DNA from 4 places in the Lactiplantibacillus sp. 3062 genome. Region 2 is predicted to be linked to each of the others. Evidence: predicted binding sites of a transcription regulator. Region 2 holds the regulator's gene; each other region holds the start of a gene.

Region 1 (4,504 bases), on a different contig from region 2:
GATAGGCACCTTGCATAACTTATATTTGGAAATCAAATACCGTAAGTCCTAAAATGTTTCACGTGAAACTTTCGCCACGGGACACTAAAACATCACGCAACTCGTGAGTTACGTGATGTTCTCAAATACATATTCGCTTTGAATTGTGCTTAATTCGTGACTGAATCTTTGACTTGTTTCAGCGCATTTTGGACCGCTTCTTTAATAGCTCGGCTAGATGCAGAGGCACCTGAAACGGCGTCAACGCTAGTGGAGTTGGCTGCCACAATTTCTTGTGGAATTTGATCGATAGCGGTTAAACCAACATCTTCACTTTCATGGTGTTGAATAACATCGACTGCTTGAATTTTATGGTCGTTGTAAGTCACACGCACAATAACTTTGCCACCTAGCCCGGCATTAGAACTGCCGAGATATTGATCAGCGGCCAGTTTAACATTAGATGCTGTTTCGCCATCAACAAGGTCATTAATTCCGTTGGCTTCGTTGGCGGTGACAGATTCACTATCTACCTTTGGACGAGCAGCGTTTTCACCGGCTAACTTACCAAAGATCAAACATTCGGCTAAATTACCACCACCTTGATAGCAGTTTGCAACGATACCGCCTAATTCACCAGCGCCGAACAAGTGTGGAATAGGTTCGTCATTGACGTTGAGAATTTGGGCATTTTCATTGCGTTGTGGCCCCCCTTGCGTGTTGAGGACGTCATTGGTCGTAGCAATGGCATAGTAAGGGCCATCGTCCAGTTGACGCATCGTTTGCGGATCACGATCAAATTCAAAATCACGTCCCACTTCTGTGTAGTGATTAAAGTCAGTTACCGTCTGTTGTAGATTATTAGCAGGAACTCCCAATTTGGCGGCCAATTGTGCAATCGTTGGCGCGGAAACGAGTTTGGTCATGAATTTCGGATACGGTAACTGACCAGCCTGACTTTCTTCTTGTTTGAAGGCATCGTACTGGGTTTGATCAAAAATTAAGTAGGGGTGCTGATTATTCATTGGGATTAGCCAAGAGCCATGTGTGTAAACGTGTCCGTGACGGTGCTTAGCGTCTTCTTGGAAGTAGCGTGTCCCATCATCAGCGATAACGAAAATACTACCGTTCTTTAATAAAGGCCAGTGTTCAATTTGACGGCCCCGTTCATTGGCGTCTTCTTTGAAGGTGATTCCAGGTAAGATACCGTGAGATTCATAATTGGTCATGTGCCACATTTTGGCATCAACTTCTTGAGCCATTTTGATACCATCACCGCGGTTATAGAGCGTCCCAAGTGGTGTCAGATTATCACTGTGCAAGTAGGTTTGCTTTAACTCAGGATTGTTTTCAAAACCACCCATAGCTAAAACGACGCCATTATTGGCATGGATATTAAGCAGTCGTTCGCCCCGTTTGATTTGGACCCCTTGGATCACTTTAGTATTAGGATCTTGGATCAAATGTTGTGCCCGTGAGTCCAACCAAACGTCAATATTGTCAGCTCGTTCAAGGACTTTTTGCCGGAGTAGTTTCCATAATGCAGCGTCTTTATCACGTTTGTGAACGAGGGCAAAGTCAATCGTATCACTTCCGGCTAGTTCTGGGTATTCCGCCATGGTTTTCTTGATGGCAACGGCATCACCGGGTTTAATATCATGTTTCCAACTAACGGCTTTAATCCCCAGATATTTTTCAAAATATGCTGGAATTTTACTCATACCGCTTAAATAGGCGTTGAGTGTCTTAGTAGGGGTACTGAATGGCGCGCCCAGTGCTTGATAATAAGCGGTTAGTTTATCTAAGCTTTCACCCGTAACGACGTGTTGGGCGGAGTAGCGGGTGTTGCCACCTTCACGGCCAAATGGTGCCGCATCAACTACTAGTACGTGGGCACCATTATCAGCAGCAAAACGAGCCGCTGAAGCACCGGCACCACCAAAGCCTAAAACGATAACGTCGTAGTTACCGTGCCAGTTCACATTGAGCGCGGGCGTGCCGTTGAGTGCCTTAACGTATTTTTCAAAGTTATCGAAGCACCGTTCCAAGAACTTGATAGAAGGGGCATCGGTCATTTGACCATTCTGATCAAAGGCTTTAGCAGCGTAGCTTAACATGTATTCATTGCCAGGGAGTACCTGAGCATCAACTCCGGGCGCATTGAGAATATTGCGTAAGTCACCTTGAGCACGGCACGTCCCCTGTACGCCAAGGGAAGTACCAACTAACATGACCGGTTTATTAGCAAAGGGGTGGAGCTGGTAAGAAAGCCATTCAATAACGTTCTTGAGTGCGGCCGGAATGGCATGATCGTATTCGGGTACCCCGATGATCACCCCATCGGCCTGGCTAATTTTATCATTTAAGGCTTGAACGGTCGCCGGGATATGATTTTGAGTTGGTTCATTAAAAAGGGGAATCCCTGTAATTTCATTAACGTCAATGGTAGCCCGTTGACTAAAATGATGCTTCATAAATTGTAATAATTCACGGTTGTAAGACTGTTGTGCCGCCGTACCAATCAAGGCAATATATTTCATAATTAACATTCCTTTATTAGTTTTTTAGTTGGATAAGTACACGGATTGTTTACGCTTTCAATATAAATAGTTACCTAGAAAAAACAACCGTTAATTTTAACGAAGCCAACAGAATGCTATTGTGACAAGGATAACAAGCTGTGATTAATTTGACGGGTTGTCGAAACTTTAGTGAGAATTAAGCAAGTGGCAAACTTTATTTTAGCTTTTTATAAATTCTATTTATAAAAGTGTCCGATAAAAGGCACTAGTCGCTATGATAATTTCAGGTATTTTTAATCGCAAACAGGTCCCTGTAGGCTGTATATAACGGGTTTTATTGCGACACCTCAAGCAACTACAACTAAATTTAAATTGACAGACTTATAAATTAAGTTATGGTGATATTGAAAAACGGCAAACAACCGTTAATGGCAAGATATGTGAAAATCTTAACAATTATATGAAGATTAGGAGGAAGTGCAGATGTTGAGTGAAATAAAATGGAAGGGCTTTCTGTTACCGCTAATTTTTGGAATTGGGTTATGGCTAGTTACGCCACTACGACCAGTAGCAATTAGTATTATGGCGTGGCACTTATTTGCAATTTTTGTGGCAACGATTATTGCTTGTATTACCAAGCCATTACCGATGATGGCCGTCACGCTGATTGGGATTGTTGTCGCGACGTTAACGGGTGTTTTTACGATGGACGAAGTCGCTACTGGTTTTGGTAATTCGACGGCGTGGATGGTTGCCATGTGCATGTTCATGGCTGCTGGTTTTATTAAATCAGGACTTGGCAAGCGGATCGCCTATCTGTTTGTCAGTTTATTTGGCAAGCGCACGCTGAGCTTAGCATACGCCTTATCCTTTGTTGATGCCGTATTGGCGATTGGTATTCCTAGCAATAATGCGCGGGTCAACGGGATTATGTATCCCATTATTGATAATCTTTCTCGTGAAATGGGATCTGATCCGAAACAGGGCACACAGCGAAAATTAGGCTCATTTCTAGTTTTTAATGAATATGAAGTTAATAATATTACATCAGGCTTGTTTTTGACCGGTTTAGCTGGCAACATGGTGGCTATTGGTTTAGCTAAGATGCAGGGAATCACGGTAACTTGGATGCAATGGTTTATGGCTGCTTGTGTCCCAGGTATTTTATCGCTACTAATTATTCCATGGGTACTATATAAAGTCTATCCCCCTGAGGTGAAACAAACGCCAGACGCGCACCGCTGGGCAACGACGCGTTTGGCCGCACTTGGAAAAATGACAGCTAGTGAAAAAATTATGTCAATTACCTTTATTTTAGCGATTGTTTTATGGTTGATCGGGACTAAAATTGGCATCGATGCGACCGAAGTAAGTTTTATTGCAGTTGTTATTTTGCTGATTACGGGCGTGTTAACGACTAACGATTTGCTCAATGAACATTTTGCTTGGAATATTTTAGTCTGGTTATCGATCATCATGATGATGTCTAAGAAGCTAATGACACTAGGCTTTTTCCCATGGTTTTCCAAAACGTTAGGTCATTTACTGAATGGTATGAACTGGATTAGCGTGCTCATTATCCTGTTTTTAGCTTATTTTTACTTACATTACATGTTTCCGAGTGTTTCAACACAGATTTCGGCGTTATATGCTGGCTTTTTATCCATCGCCATTGGTGCCGGTGTTCCCCATGTTTTAGCGGCGTTACTATTGGCATTTGCTGGTTCAATCAACTTGTCAACGACGCCGTACTCGGCCGGGCCCGCGGCATTATTGTCAAGTACAGGCTATGTGACTAGTGCGGAGTGGTGGCGATTGAGTGCAATTATTGGGGTTATTTTTAACGTCATCTGGTTAGGTGGGGGCTTGCTGTGGACCAAGTTATTAGGCTTTTGGTAAGACTAACTGAGCAATATAGATGCGGTAAGTCGTGATTGATCCTGACCACGATTTGCCGCATCTTTCGTGTTAAAATTAGGTATTAAATAGATTGAATGGGGGCG
Region 2 (4,504 bases):
ACGGGTTTATCAACATCTTCACCAGTGAAGAGAAAACTGCCCAAAATGGTACGAATGTCTTTTTCAGGAGTGGTGGGATGTTCATCCCAAAGTTCACTGAGGACGGTTTTTTTGTCGTTTAAATTACGTTGCTCTTGATCGTAGTAGCCCGTAACGACGTTGGTGCCAAAAACGGCCTGGCCTTTAATGAATGGAATCTGTCCCAAAATACTCTTTAGGAAAGTCGATTTTCCAATACCGTTCGGTCCAACAATGGCAATAGCTTCATGTTTCTTAATATTCAAGTTGTCGGGTTCCGAAAGAATCTGACCATCATAGCCCACGGCTGCATCTTTGACGGTCAACACAATGTTGCCGCTTTGTTTAGCCGCATGAAAGCCAAAGTGGGCAGTCTTCTCGTCACTATCAGGGCGGTCAAGGCGGTCCATCTTTGCTAACTGCTTACGCCGAGCCTGGGCCCGTTTTGTCGTAGAAGCACGCACGATGTTACGATTAACAAAGTCTTCAAGCTTGCTGATCTCCGCTTGTTGCTTTTCATAATGTTTCCATTGTGCTTGGATTCGAGCCGCTTTTTCTTGCACAAACTGGTCGTAGTTACCAGTGTAGTGCACCATTTCATGGTGTGATAAGTCATAGACTTCGTTAACGACCCGGTCTAAGAAATAACGGTCATGGCTAACGATTAGCAGCGCACCAGAGTAAGACTGGAGATAGCTTTCCAACCAAGTAAGAGTTTCGACGTCCAAGTGGTTCGTCGGTTCGTCAAGGATAAGCAAGTCCCGTTTTTCAAGTAACAACTTGGCCAAGGCCAACTGGGTCTTTTGTCCACCGGATAGTGCCGTCACCGACTTATCGTACACATCGGCGTCGAATTGGAAGCCGTGCAACACGCCCCGAATCTCAGCTTGGTAGCCGTACCCGTTTTTTTGTTGAAATCCAGTTTGAATCTGATCATAGGTTTTCAGGGTCTGTTGATAAGCCTGCTCATCATTCATGATTGCGGGGTCGCTCAATTGATTTTCGAGCTGGTGCATCCGTTTTTCGATGGCATGTAACTCAGCAAAGACACTACTCATTTCTTCCCAAATCGTATTGTTACTATCCAGTCCTTGGTCTTGCGCCAAGTAACCGATTGTTAAGCCCTTGCGCATTGAAATCTGGCCTTCGTCCGGTACCGTTTCGCCGGCAATCATTTTAAGTAAGGTTGATTTTCCGGCCCCGTTTCGACCGACGAGGGCCACCCGAGCGTGTTCTTGAATATCCATTTGTACGTTATCGAACAAGACATCGGCGCCAAAACGCCGCATAACTTGCTGTACTTGTAGTAAAATCACGCTTTATTAAGCTCCTTTCACATTTAATTCGTGACATAATTGTAGCATATTGTAACGGCCTGACCCAATTATTCGGAATAATAAGTAATTATTATTTCACAAAGTCACGCGTTATGCTAGAATAGTGTCAGCAAATTCACAAACTTTTAATTAGGAGGACACGTCCGAATGGCAGAAACAAAAATTCCACGGGCAACGGCAAAACGGTTACCGATTTATTACCGCTATTTAAATATCTTGCTAGATGCAGATAAGAAGCGGGTCTCATCGACCGAGTTGTCCGAGGCGGTTAAAGTAGATTCAGCAACGATTCGGCGAGATTTCTCGTATTTTGGGGCGCTCGGCAAACGAGGGTATGGATACGATGTTGAAACGTTACTTGCATTTTTCAAAAAGATTTTAAATCAAGACACCTTAACGAATGTTGCTTTAATTGGGGTCGGTAATTTGGGCCACGCCCTACTGAACTTTAATTTTCACAAAAACAGTAATGTCCGCATTTCAGCAGCATTTGATGTCAACGAGGCGATTGCCAATACAGTCCAAAGTGGGGTTCCAGTGTACCCAATGACGGAGCTCAAAAAGCAATTGATCGAACAACAGATTGAGATTGCTATCTTAACGGTGCCAACCACGGTTGTTCAGAAAATTACCGATGACTTGGTTGATGCAAACGTCAAAGGAATCATGAACTTTACGCCGTTACGAATCTCCGTTCCTGAGACAGTACGGGTTCAGAACGTTGATTTGACCAACGAATTACAAACATTGATCTACTTCATTGAACATTACGGTCAGCAATTAGGTGACAATGGTAATGACGATGAAAATGAGACTGAAGATTAATAACTCGCTTTATCTTTGAAATTAAATGGCTATAAAAAGGCTTCTCTGAATTATTCAGGGAAGCTTTTTTAACATACTTAGATCACGAATCATTGATTGTAACGTATAAATATTCGGTGAAAATTAACGTTGAAACGCTAGGTTAGCGCTACCTAGTAATGATACTAGTGCAATAAGCCTAATAACGTGGGTAACACGACCGATGCGTTCATCAGGATGTGAGCCGTCATCGATGTTTGAATCCGACCGGTGTGCTGGTATAACCAGCAGAATAATAACCCGATAAAGGCATAGAGGATAAAGTGACCATCCGCATGTGCAAAGCTAAATAACACACTAGAAATCAAGGCCGCCCCAATCTGACCAGTAACCGCACTTAGATTGCCAAAGATAACTTTGCGGAAGACGATTTCTTCCATAATCGGGGCACCGACAATGATGGCTAAGAAGAAAGCGGGATATTGTTGCCCAACAGTTAAGAGGGTGGTCGTGTTGGTTGACGCTGTTGACTGTCCCAGTAAAGCCGTCATTTTTAAAATGATGACTTGACCAATGATGACTAGGACAAGACCGATCAATCCCCAGATGAACGTCATGAACCAGTTACTTGGTTGTTTTTCAACAACGTTTTTTGTCCGCATGCGACTCGCCAACCAGATGAGTAGGATTGCACCGACTAAGTAGTCGACCGTTTGAATCACGAATACTTGGGCCCCTAGCTGATGGAAAGCAGTCACAAGGACGCTCGGTAGTGCGTAAATAATAAAGTAGATGATAAGAATAAAGATTGATTGGCGGCGATTAACCATCAAGTCACGTCCTTTTAAAAGTTTGATTTAAGATTTATTGATACTTCAATAGTATTCATTATAGTCGATTTGACATTCTTTGACTAATAATTGACAAATCACTTGCAATCTTGAATTAAAATGATATAGTTGACAATGTAATTAGCACTTGAGGTTGAGGAGTGCTAAAAAAGAATAAATGGAGGGATTCACGTGTTAAAACCATTAGGAGATCGCGTTATCTTGCAACAACAAGAAGAAGAAGAACAAACAATTGGCGGTATTGTCATTGCCAATAACGCTAAGGAAAAGCCCCAAAGCGGTAAGGTTGTTGCCGTCAATGACGGTCGTGTTTTAGATAACGGGACAAAAGTTGACCCCAGCGTGAAGGTCGGCGATCAAGTATTATTCGATAAGTATGCCGGTACCGAAGTCAAGTATCAAGGTGCTAAGTATTTGGTATTGCACGAAAAAGATATCGTTGCAATCGAAGACTAATCCATTTAAATTGCGCAACTTAAAATAAATTAAATTCATGAGGTGAATAGAGATAATGGCTAAAGAATTAAAGTTCTCTGAAGATGCACGTTCAGCGATGCTAAAAGGTGTCGATCAATTAGCTGACACAGTTAAGTCAACGTTAGGTCCTAAGGGTCGCAACGTTGTTTTGGAACAATCATATGGTTCACCAACAATTACTAATGATGGTGTAACGATTGCTAAGGCGATCGAATTAGACGATCATTTCGAAAACATGGGTGCTAAGTTAGTTTCTGAAGTTGCTTCAAAGACTAATGACATCGCTGGTGATGGGACGACTACTGCAACGGTCTTAACACAATCAATCGTTAATGAAGGTATGAAGAACGTTACGGCCGGTGCTAACCCTGTTGGCATTCGTCGTGGGATTGAAGAAGCTACTAAGACGGCGGTTGACTCATTACACGCTATGGCACACGAAGTTAAGACGCAAGAAGATATTGCGCAAATCGCTTCTGTATCTTCAGCAAGTGAAGAAACTGGTAAATTGATTGCCGAAGCCATGGAAAAAGTTGGTCATGACGGTGTTATCACGATTGAAGAATCACGTGGTGTTGATACTAGCTTAGACGTTGTTGAAGGGATGCAATTCGACCGCGGCTACTTATCACAATACATGGTTACTGATAATGATAAGATGGAAGCGGATCTTGACAATCCATATATCTTAATTACTGATAAGAAGATTTCAAACATTCAAGATATCTTACCACTATTACAATCCATCGTTGAACAAGGCAAGCCATTGTTGATCATTGCTGATGACATTTCTGGTGAAGCTTTACCAACCTTAGTCTTGAACAAGATGCGTGGGACGTTTAACGTTGTCGCCGTTAAGGCACCCGGTTTTGGTGATCGGCGTAAGGAACAATTACAAGATATCGCTATCTTAACTGGCGGGACGGTTATCACTGACGACCTTGGCCTTGAATTGAAGGACACGACCATCGATCAATTAGGTCAAGCCAACAAAGTTACGGTTACTAAGGATAACAC
Region 3 (4,504 bases), on a different contig from region 2:
GAGCTAGTTACGGAATCAAAGACCCCAGTATCCTGCAATCATTTTATGCGGTTGGTGCAACGGTAGCGGTCTTATTAACTGCTCAGTTTATCCATATGGGGCTGAAAGAGACGACCGTATTAGTACTATATCCAAGTATTTCAATCGTCATGTTAATGTTATGTTATTTCATTAATAATCCAGTCATTCTCTATATTGGTAGTTTTGTTATTGGTTACGCTGCTGCTGGTGGGGTACTACAATTGGCGACCTCTACGACCATTGGTTTCTTTCCAGATAGTAAAGGTCTAGCGACATCCCTTGTAATGATTGCCTCAAGCGTGGCTAATTATGCTGTATTATCAGCTGCGGCATACTTGACAAAAGTTACCGGTGCTGATGCGCCACGGATGATAATTCTAATGAACATTGTGATTACGTTAATTGGGGTTGGTTTAGCATTGATTGTGAAACATGGTGGTCGGTCAACACGTACGTCGGCTGCTTCCGGTGTTGAAAGTTAATTAAAAATTGCGCCTTCAATAAAGGCGCAATTTTTAGATTGATCGTTCTTGATTAGTGTAATGTTGCCAACAATAACTGCGAATAAACTCTTGGAAACGGTGGACGGCAGGTGTAATAAAACCACTGCGACGAACGACTAAGTAAATTTGATGTTGTAATGGCTGATCAGCTAAGTGTTTGATTTGAACACGCTCGGGATTTAAAAGTGGTAAGTAGGGCATTAACGCAACACCCATATTGTAACGAACAAACCCAGCCATAGTATGATCTTCTTCTACTTCATAAGCTACCTTGGGCTGAACGTGGGCTGCTGATAGGATTTGGTCGATTAATGGTCGCAAGCCGCTATTCTGTGAAAATAAGATCATTGGATAAGGTGCTAGGTCTTCAACGTGTAGCGGATTTTTTTGTACCGCGGGATGATCATTTGGAACAACTGCAACAATTTCTTGTTGAACTAGTGGGATAAAGTCAAAGAGATGGGCAGTTAGCTGCTCACCCAGTCTATCGACGTTAGAGGCTAGAACGATGTCGTATTTTTCATCGGCTAGTGCTTGCAGGAGCACACCGGAGTTTCCTTGACCAAGCTCAAAAGTAATTGCTTGATTTTCGCTTTGATTTTTGAAATGGGACAGTAACTCAGGAACTAGTTGCTGTCCAAGGGTGTAGGTAAATCCTAATTTAACATGACCGGTATCTGGATCCATAAGTTGTTTGACGAGTTCGTTGCCTTGTGATAAATCATTTAAAGTAGCAGTGACGTATTTCAAATAAACACCGCCAATTGATGTTAACTTGATATTACGGCCATCTGCTTCAAAAAGTGGAACACCCAATTCGTGTTCGAGTTTTTTGATGGCATAACTCAACGAAGGCTGTGAGATACCTAAGTTTTCGGCAGCCTTTGCCATATGTTGTGTTCGAGCTAGCTCTTTGAAAAAAACTAAATGTCTTAAATTCATGAGGAATGCTCCTTTACTCATAGATAACTTTGATGATTTAAACAACTCATCCATATTTATTATATTAAACTAATTTGCTAACATAACAAGTGAATTGAGTAACAAACAGACAAAAATAATATTTAGGAGTGGTTTTTCATGGCAGAACGAATTGATGGGCATACTTTACTGATTGGTTTAATGGCGTATCCAATTCGTCATTCAATGTCCCCAACTATGCATAACAATGCTTTTGCTAAATTAGGACTAAATTACGCTTACTTAGCATTTGAAGTGACGAATGAAACGCTGCCAAGTGCAATTGAGTCAATCAGAACACTTGATATGCGTGGCTCCAATATTTCAATGCCAAACAAGCAAAAAGTGATTCCATTGCTTGATAAGCTTGATCCAGCAGCTAAAATGGTGGGTGCGGTTAATACAATTGTTAATGATGATGGTGTTTTAACAGGTTATACGACTGATGGCATCGGATTTATGAAAGCGCTCGCGGATGAAGGCTTGGATATTCGCGAACATAAAATGACGCTAGCTGGTGCTGGTGGTGCCGGGACTGCGATCGCAGTGCAGGCTGCATTGGATGGTGTCAAAGAAATATCTATTTTTAATATGCACGATGCAACATGGGCAAATGCCGAACGGAACGTTAAACTAATTAATGAGCAGACCGACTGTCACGCCACTTTACACTCATTAGAAGATCGTGATGATTTCAAACGGGAAATCCAAAGCTCTTATATCTATACTGATTCGACAGGTGTTGGAATGAAACCACTTGAAGATAAGACGCTTGTGGACGATCCTAGTTGGTTCAGCTCAGACCAAATTGTGTTTGATACAGTATATGCACCACGAACGACTAAATTAATGAAGGTAGCTCGTCAAGCAGGATTGAAGCATGTTTACAATGGTTTAGGTATGATGCTTGAACAAGGTGCAGCAGCCTTTAAGCTGTGGACTGGCGAAGACATGCCAGTTGATTACATTCATCAGATTCTGTTTAGTGATGATCAGGATAAATAATTGATGACAGGAGGCAAGTTAAGATGCAACCAGCGATAAAGCTACGAAATATTGAACTTGGTAGTGGTCGACCTAAGTTGGCAGTGCCTATCACAGGAACGACGATTAATGATATTTTAGCAGCGACGACACCGATTTTAGCTGCACAGCCAGATGTCGTTGAATGGCGAATTGATTTTTTCAAGGATGTAATTAATCCAGAAAAGTTGAAATCGGCCGGTCAGCAACTTCGTCAGGCTTTAGGTGATATTGCCTTATTAACTACTTTCCGAACTAAAGGTGAAGGCGGCGAATTAGCACTATCAGATACTGAGTATTTTAAACTGTGTGAGACGGTCTTAGATGGTGGGTTCACGGATGCCTTAGATGTTGAGCGTTACCATGACGAACAAGCTGTTAAACAAATTGTTGCAGCAGCTCATGAGCATCAAGTAGTTGTGATCATGAGTAATCATGATTTTGATAAAACGCCGGCGGTTGCTGAGATCGTTAAGCACCTTACTAGTATGGTCGATTATGGTGCTGACGTTGCTAAGATGGCTGTGATGCCACAATCGGTGGAGGATGTCTTAACATTACTGACAGCGACTAATATTGCACGCCAAACACTACCACAGCCAGTAATCACAATGTCGATGGGTGACTTAGGAAAAGTGTCACGGCTTGCTGGTGAAGTGTTCGGCTCTTGTTTATCATTTGCAACGGTCGGGGCGGCTTCGGCACCTGGGCAAATTGCACTTGAAAATTTACGGCCGGAATTGGAAGATCTGAAGTTAAATTAAAGCATAACTGAAAGAAATCGTGAGGTCAGAGTGATGATTGGGACACAAAAAAAGTATGTTTCACAATTTACGATGATGGGAACCGTCATCTCGCTGACATTATTTGAGCCGAATCAGTTAGCGGTCGAAGCGGTCTATGATTACTTGCAGCGGATGGATGGTGTCTTTTCTGTCAATCGTGCCGATTCAGAATTAGCTGCGATCAATCAATATGCCGGTATTCATCCAGTTTTGGTTAGCACTGAATGCTTTCAACTAGTGTCGGATGCTATTAAGTACACAAAGCAATATGCGGATAGTTTTAATGTGCTAATTGGACCGTTGGTTAAACTTTGGAAGATTGGTTTTGGTGGGCATCAAGTACCAGCGGCCAAGGGAATTAGCCAACGATTAGCCTTATTAGATACGCACGAAGTTATCCTAGATGAAGCCCAATCGAGTATCTACTTGCGTCAATCTGGCATGCAATTAGATCTTGGTGCGATTGCCAAGGGGTATTTTGCCGATCAGGTCGTTAAGCAGTTACAGCAGGCTGGCATTACCAGCGCTATTGTTAATCTTGGTGGTAACGTTAAGCTATTAGGGGCCAATCCGCTAACCGATAATCGGCGTTGGCAAGTTGGAATTCAAGCACCCGAAGCGCCACGTGGCTATCCAGCGCTACAGGTTGAAACGCCTGCTAGAACGGTAGTGACGTCAGGTATCTTCGAACGATATTTTAAAATTGGCAATCACCGCTACCACCATATCCTTGATCCGCGAACTGGTTATCCAGTTGAAAATCAAGTTGATCAGGTGTCGATTATAACTGAACGGTCAGAATTAGCTGAAGTGTTATCAACGGTGGCCTACTTTGAAGGGCCAAACCGTGGTTGTCAACTAATCGAACAGTTGCCACATACGGAAGCAATTTTTATTGATCATGAACAACAGGTAACAGTTACCAGTGGCTTAACGCCGCGACGCAAAGGAGTGTTTACTATTGAGTAAAAAACAAATTACCGGCCAAGCAATGGGCCACAACGGTATTATCAATTATGAAGTTGACGTGCAAGATAATAAGATTGAGGATTTGAAAATATTAAAGCATTCCGAAACGTCGGGGATCTTTAACCAAGTCATTGATAAATTGAAACAAAATATCATTACGGAACAATCATTCAATGTTGACACAATTAGTGGTGCAACGGTGATGACCCAAGCGTTACTTAAGTCGGCAGATAAGGCTGTAAC
Region 4 (4,504 bases), 180 kb from region 2:
TGTAACCGATTACATTTCTTTCAGTTTAACACAATCGTAACTTTGATAGACCAATGTTCAAACAAATTTGCATAAAAAATCAAAAACTGGCGGCTGCCATGGGTTATTAATTGAGTCGGGCCGCCGATAGTGATAAAATTATTGTTCGATATTTAGGAATGGAGGGCGTTCAATGGCTAAGTCAATTAAAGCTGCAGAACAGGAACACTTAGATCATGTGGTTGCGAAAATTAAGGTGGCTGAAGAACAACAAAGCCAAACCATTACGCGCTCGGAAAAAGATCAGGCCGATATTAAACGTGACTTGCTGAATAACATCAATATTAAAACGGATAGTTACGAAGGCATGATGGAGACCGGATTATCCGTGCGGCAGCAACAACAGATGATGGATGAGCGGCAGAATAGTTGGAAGCACGCGACTAAGCAATTATCGACGTTAAAAAAGTTGGAAAAGAATGCTTATTTTGCGCGGATCGATTTTCATGAGACTGGTGAGCCTAAGCCTGAGACGATTTATATCGGACTCAGTTCATTTTCTGACACGCCGGATCACTTTTTGATCTACGACTGGCGAGCGCCTATTTCCAGTATTTATTATGACGGTGGGTTAGGGCACGTGACGTACCAGACTCCGGATGGTGAGCAGACCGTTAATGTGAAGTTGAAGCGGCAGTTGATGGTTGAGAATGGCCAGATCGTGACAGTCTACGATACTGATGAAGCCGTTGGTGACTCGATGCTACTAGAAGTGTTGGATGAAAAGTCCGATGTGAAGATGAAGAGTATCGTGACGACGATTCAAAAGGAACAAAATACCATTATTCGGGATACGAGTTCTGACCTCCTGTTTGTGCAGGGGGCGGCCGGTTCCGGGAAGACCTCGTCCGTTTTACAACGGGTCGCATACTTGTTGTATCGTTACCGGGGTAATTTGACGGCCGGACAAGTCATCTTGTTCTCACCAAATCAACTCTTTAATGATTATATTAACCAAGTATTGCCCGAACTGGGTGAACAAAACATGGTTCAGATGACCTATTTCCAATACGCATCGTACCGGTTACCACACATGCAAGTTGAAACTTTACAGCAGCGGTTTGAAACTGAAAATACACCGCAGATGGCAAAGATTACGAAGTTGGAAGGTAGCCTCGCATTCTTCAACGCGGTTACCACGTATGGCCGACATTTGGAACAAGCGGACATGCGTTTCCGTAACATTACGTTGAACGATGAAGTGATTATTTCCCGGGAAAAGATTAAATCGATTTACTACTCTTTCAACGAAAACTACCACTTAGCGAACCGGTTATCAGCAACTAAGGAAGAATTAATCAAGATTTTGAATCGCAAGGTTGAATCGGAGATGCGTTCCAAGTGGGTCGAAGAAGCGGTTCAAGACTTATCACGCGAAGAGATCAATCAATTATATGGCAATCAGCCGCGGGAATTTAAGAATGGCGATAAAGAGTTTAAATTCTTAGCACGTAAAATTGTGATGCAACGCTTAGGAAAAGCCCGGACGCAAATCGTGCGTAACCGTTTCTTGAGCATCAACATGCAGTACGCGCATTTCTTACGCGAAGTACCGAAGATCATCAAGTTGGCTGATCACGGTATCTCAGCTGCTGACTGGGATGCTACGGTTGAACGGAAACTAGCCGAGATTAAGGAACGTCATATCTCGTTAACAACGGTCTCAGCTTACATGTACCTGCATGACCTAATGACCGGAAAGCACGGGCAGCGTGACATCCGGTTTGTCTTCTTGGATGAAATTCAAGATTACAATGCCTTTCAGTTAGCTTTCTTGAAGTTTAGCTTCCCCCAAGCTCGCTTCACAATGCTCGGTGACTTGAACCAGGCGATTTTTACCAAGGAAAACAGCCATTCGCTGATCAATGAATTGGCCACGTTATTTGACCCTGAAAAGACGCGGGTCGTGCAATTGACTAAATCGTACCGGTCAACGCAACAGATTACTGATTTCACCAAGGAAATTTTAGTCAATGGTGAAGCCGTCACGGCTTTTGATCGTCAGGGCGACTTGCCAAATGTTGTTGTGACGCCTAACTTTGAAGCGGGGGTTGATCAAGTCGTTGATCAGCTAGCGATGAACGATTCTGAACGTGATACGACGGCAATTATCGGGAAATCCTTAGCAGAATGCGAGGCGCTCACGAAGGCCCTGAAAGCTCGTGGTGAGCAGGTTACGTTGATTCAAACTGAAAATCAACGCTTGGCTCCCGGTGTCATTGTAGTCCCGTCTTTCTTAGCAAAAGGGTTGGAGTTTGACGCGGTCATCGTGTGGAACGCTAATCAGGAAAATTACCAACGTGAAGATGAACGGCAACTATTATATACAATCTGTTCACGGGCCATGCACGAGTTAACGTTAGTCGCGGTGGGTAGCTTGTCACCGTTACTAGCGCGGGTGAACCACGCCTTGTATACATTAAATGAAGCAAAAGTTTAAGTCAGTTTAAGACAGTGAGTACCGCTCCATTCACCTGGAGTGGTATTTTTTTAGTTTTACTTGTGAAGGAAATCTTAAGGTGTGTCAGGATGATCAGTGGTGGAACAGTTGGGGAAGTGTGTCGGAATAGCTGAGAAAACGCTATCATAGCGATGGAATAAGCGTTAAAATTAACTCATCAAGTGCAGTAGTCGGTGAGAGACAATGGCCTTAATACTGACTAGGCACACAATATCGTGAAAATACTAACAACTAGTTAGAACGGTTGTTAGTGACCTGAGGAGGAAACGACGATGTCAATCACTGAAATGTTAGGTATTCAATATCCCATTTTTTCTGGTGCCATGATGCGAATTGCGACCCATGAATTAGTCGGGGCGGTTTCGGAAGCCGGGGGACTCGGTGTTTTAGGTTCAGCGGGGTTATCTGCCGAACAGTTGCGAGCAGAGATCCAAGCAACCCGCAAGCTGACGGATAAGCCGTTTGGTGTCAATTTAATGTTACAGATGAAGAACTGTCCAGAACTGGCCCAAGTCATCATTGATGAGGGGGTCAAGGTCGTGACGACTGGTGCGGGTAACCCGACTTCATATATTCCGCCGCTACACGCGGCCGGTATTAAAGTGATTCCAGTGATTGCTTCGGTCCACCATGCCCATAAGATGGTGGCGGCCGGTGCGGATGCGGTGGTTGCTGAAGGTCAAGAATCAGGCGGACATATCGGTCAAACGTCAACGATGGCATTATTACCTCAAGTCGTGGACGCTGTTGATATTCCGGTGATTGGTGCTGGTGGTGTCGGTGATGGCCGCTCGATTGCGGCGATGTTTGCGCTGGGCGCCCAGGGTGTGCAGTGTGGCACGATCTTTTTGACAGCTGAGGAGTGCCCGGTTCCAGCTAGTTATAAGCAACGGGTATTGGCTGCCAGTGACACGGATACAATCGTGACTGGCCGCAGCCAGCGCGATCCGGTACGGGCGCTAGTTAACCCGATGTTGGCGCAATACTTGCAATTGGAGCAAACTAACGCGCCGGTAGCAGAATTACACGCGTTAGCGGACGGTTCATTTGCGAAAGCCGTTGAAGATGGCGATATGGAACATGGTACGCCCATGGCTGGCGAAGTGGCGGGGATGATGACGACAATTCGGCCAGTCAAGGAAATTATTACGACGTTATTTGGTCAGGCTCGTGAGGTCGCGGCACAACTGAAAATCGAATAAGATACAGTAGCATAGCTCGGTACTAGGTCAGCGTTAACTAGTATCGAGCTATTAATGGTTATTGGCTATCAATTAGGAATCCGGTTAATTTGAATTTTAATCAGCGTTTGATAAGGGTTTCATGTTATAATCAACCCATTAATTTAGTAATGGTGGCAGACAGAAATCATGGAAGATCAGATGAACTATTATCGCTTCTCACGTGAACAGTGGAAGCAATTTTATCGTAACAATCAGCATCAAGTACCATTGACCGCAGCCAATTTGCACGAAATTGAGGCGTTTAATGACCGGATTAGTCTCGACGATGTCCGTGATATTTATATGCCGTTTGCGCATTTGTTGCAGGCCAAGTATGAACACTACTTGTCATGGCGGGAAACGGAGTCCGTTTTTTTACACCGCCAGAACCGCCAATCACCCTTTATTATTGGAGTGTCTGGAAGTGTGGCAGTTGGCAAGACCACCACAGCACGGTTATTAGAGATTCTATTTAAATATTTATATCCAGACCGGCGGACGCAATTGATTACGACGGATGGTTTCTTATACCCGAATGCCGAGCTCAAAAAGATGCAATTGATGGAACGTAAAGGGTTTCCGGAAAGCTATGATATGACGCGGCTGATCCAATTCTTGAACGATGTGAAGAGCGGAAAGCCGTTAGCGAAGGCCCCGGTATACTCTCATCAGACTTATGATATTGTGCCAAACCGCTTTGACGTGATCACGCATCCTGACATTTTGATTATTGAAGGGATTAACGTGTTGCAATTGCCAAGCAATCAGGCGATCTACATTA

The links. The regulator Rex, encoded in region 2, represses fermentation and respiration genes when NADH is low (regulators of the CRP and FNR family bind a similar motif). The targets are predictions, from matches to a motif close to TTGTGAANTANTTCACAA.
Region 1: the regulator Rex is predicted to act here: its motif matches at 2,639-2,656, upstream of ACWQAU_RS01995 (FAD-binding protein).
Region 3: the regulator Rex is predicted to act here: its motif matches at 1,554-1,571, upstream of ACWQAU_RS02690 (shikimate dehydrogenase).
Region 4: the regulator Rex is predicted to act here: its motif matches at 2,714-2,731, upstream of ACWQAU_RS06460 (nitronate monooxygenase).

What each region holds. Positions count from the first base shown of each region.
Region 1 covers NZ_JBVAYE010000001.1:431,214-435,717, reverse strand. Annotated here, with positions in the region: gene ACWQAU_RS01995 (FAD-binding protein) at 150-2,519, opposite strand; gene ACWQAU_RS01990 (DASS family sodium-coupled anion symporter) at 2,985-4,400, shown strand.
Region 2 covers NZ_JBVAYE010000003.1:270,313-274,816, reverse strand. Annotated here, with positions in the region: gene ACWQAU_RS07265 (ABC-F family ATP-binding cassette domain-containing protein) at 1-1,334, opposite strand, end outside; gene ACWQAU_RS07260 (redox-sensing transcriptional repressor Rex) at 1,503-2,180, shown strand; gene ACWQAU_RS07255 (CPBP family intramembrane glutamic endopeptidase) at 2,345-2,989, opposite strand; gene groES (co-chaperone GroES) at 3,182-3,466, shown strand; gene groL (chaperonin GroEL) at 3,522-4,504, shown strand, end outside.
Region 3 covers NZ_JBVAYE010000001.1:595,322-599,825, forward strand. Annotated here, with positions in the region: gene ACWQAU_RS02680 (MFS transporter) at 1-503, shown strand, start outside; gene ACWQAU_RS02685 (LysR family transcriptional regulator) at 537-1,466, opposite strand; gene ACWQAU_RS02690 (shikimate dehydrogenase) at 1,605-2,489, shown strand; gene aroD (type I 3-dehydroquinate dehydratase) at 2,513-3,271, shown strand; gene ACWQAU_RS02700 (FAD:protein FMN transferase) at 3,305-4,261, shown strand; gene ACWQAU_RS02705 (FAD-dependent oxidoreductase) at 4,254-4,504, shown strand, end outside.
Region 4 covers NZ_JBVAYE010000003.1:88,038-92,541, reverse strand. Annotated here, with positions in the region: gene helD (RNA polymerase recycling motor HelD) at 173-2,479, shown strand; gene ACWQAU_RS06460 (nitronate monooxygenase) at 2,773-3,702, shown strand; gene coaA (type I pantothenate kinase) at 3,871-4,504, shown strand, end outside.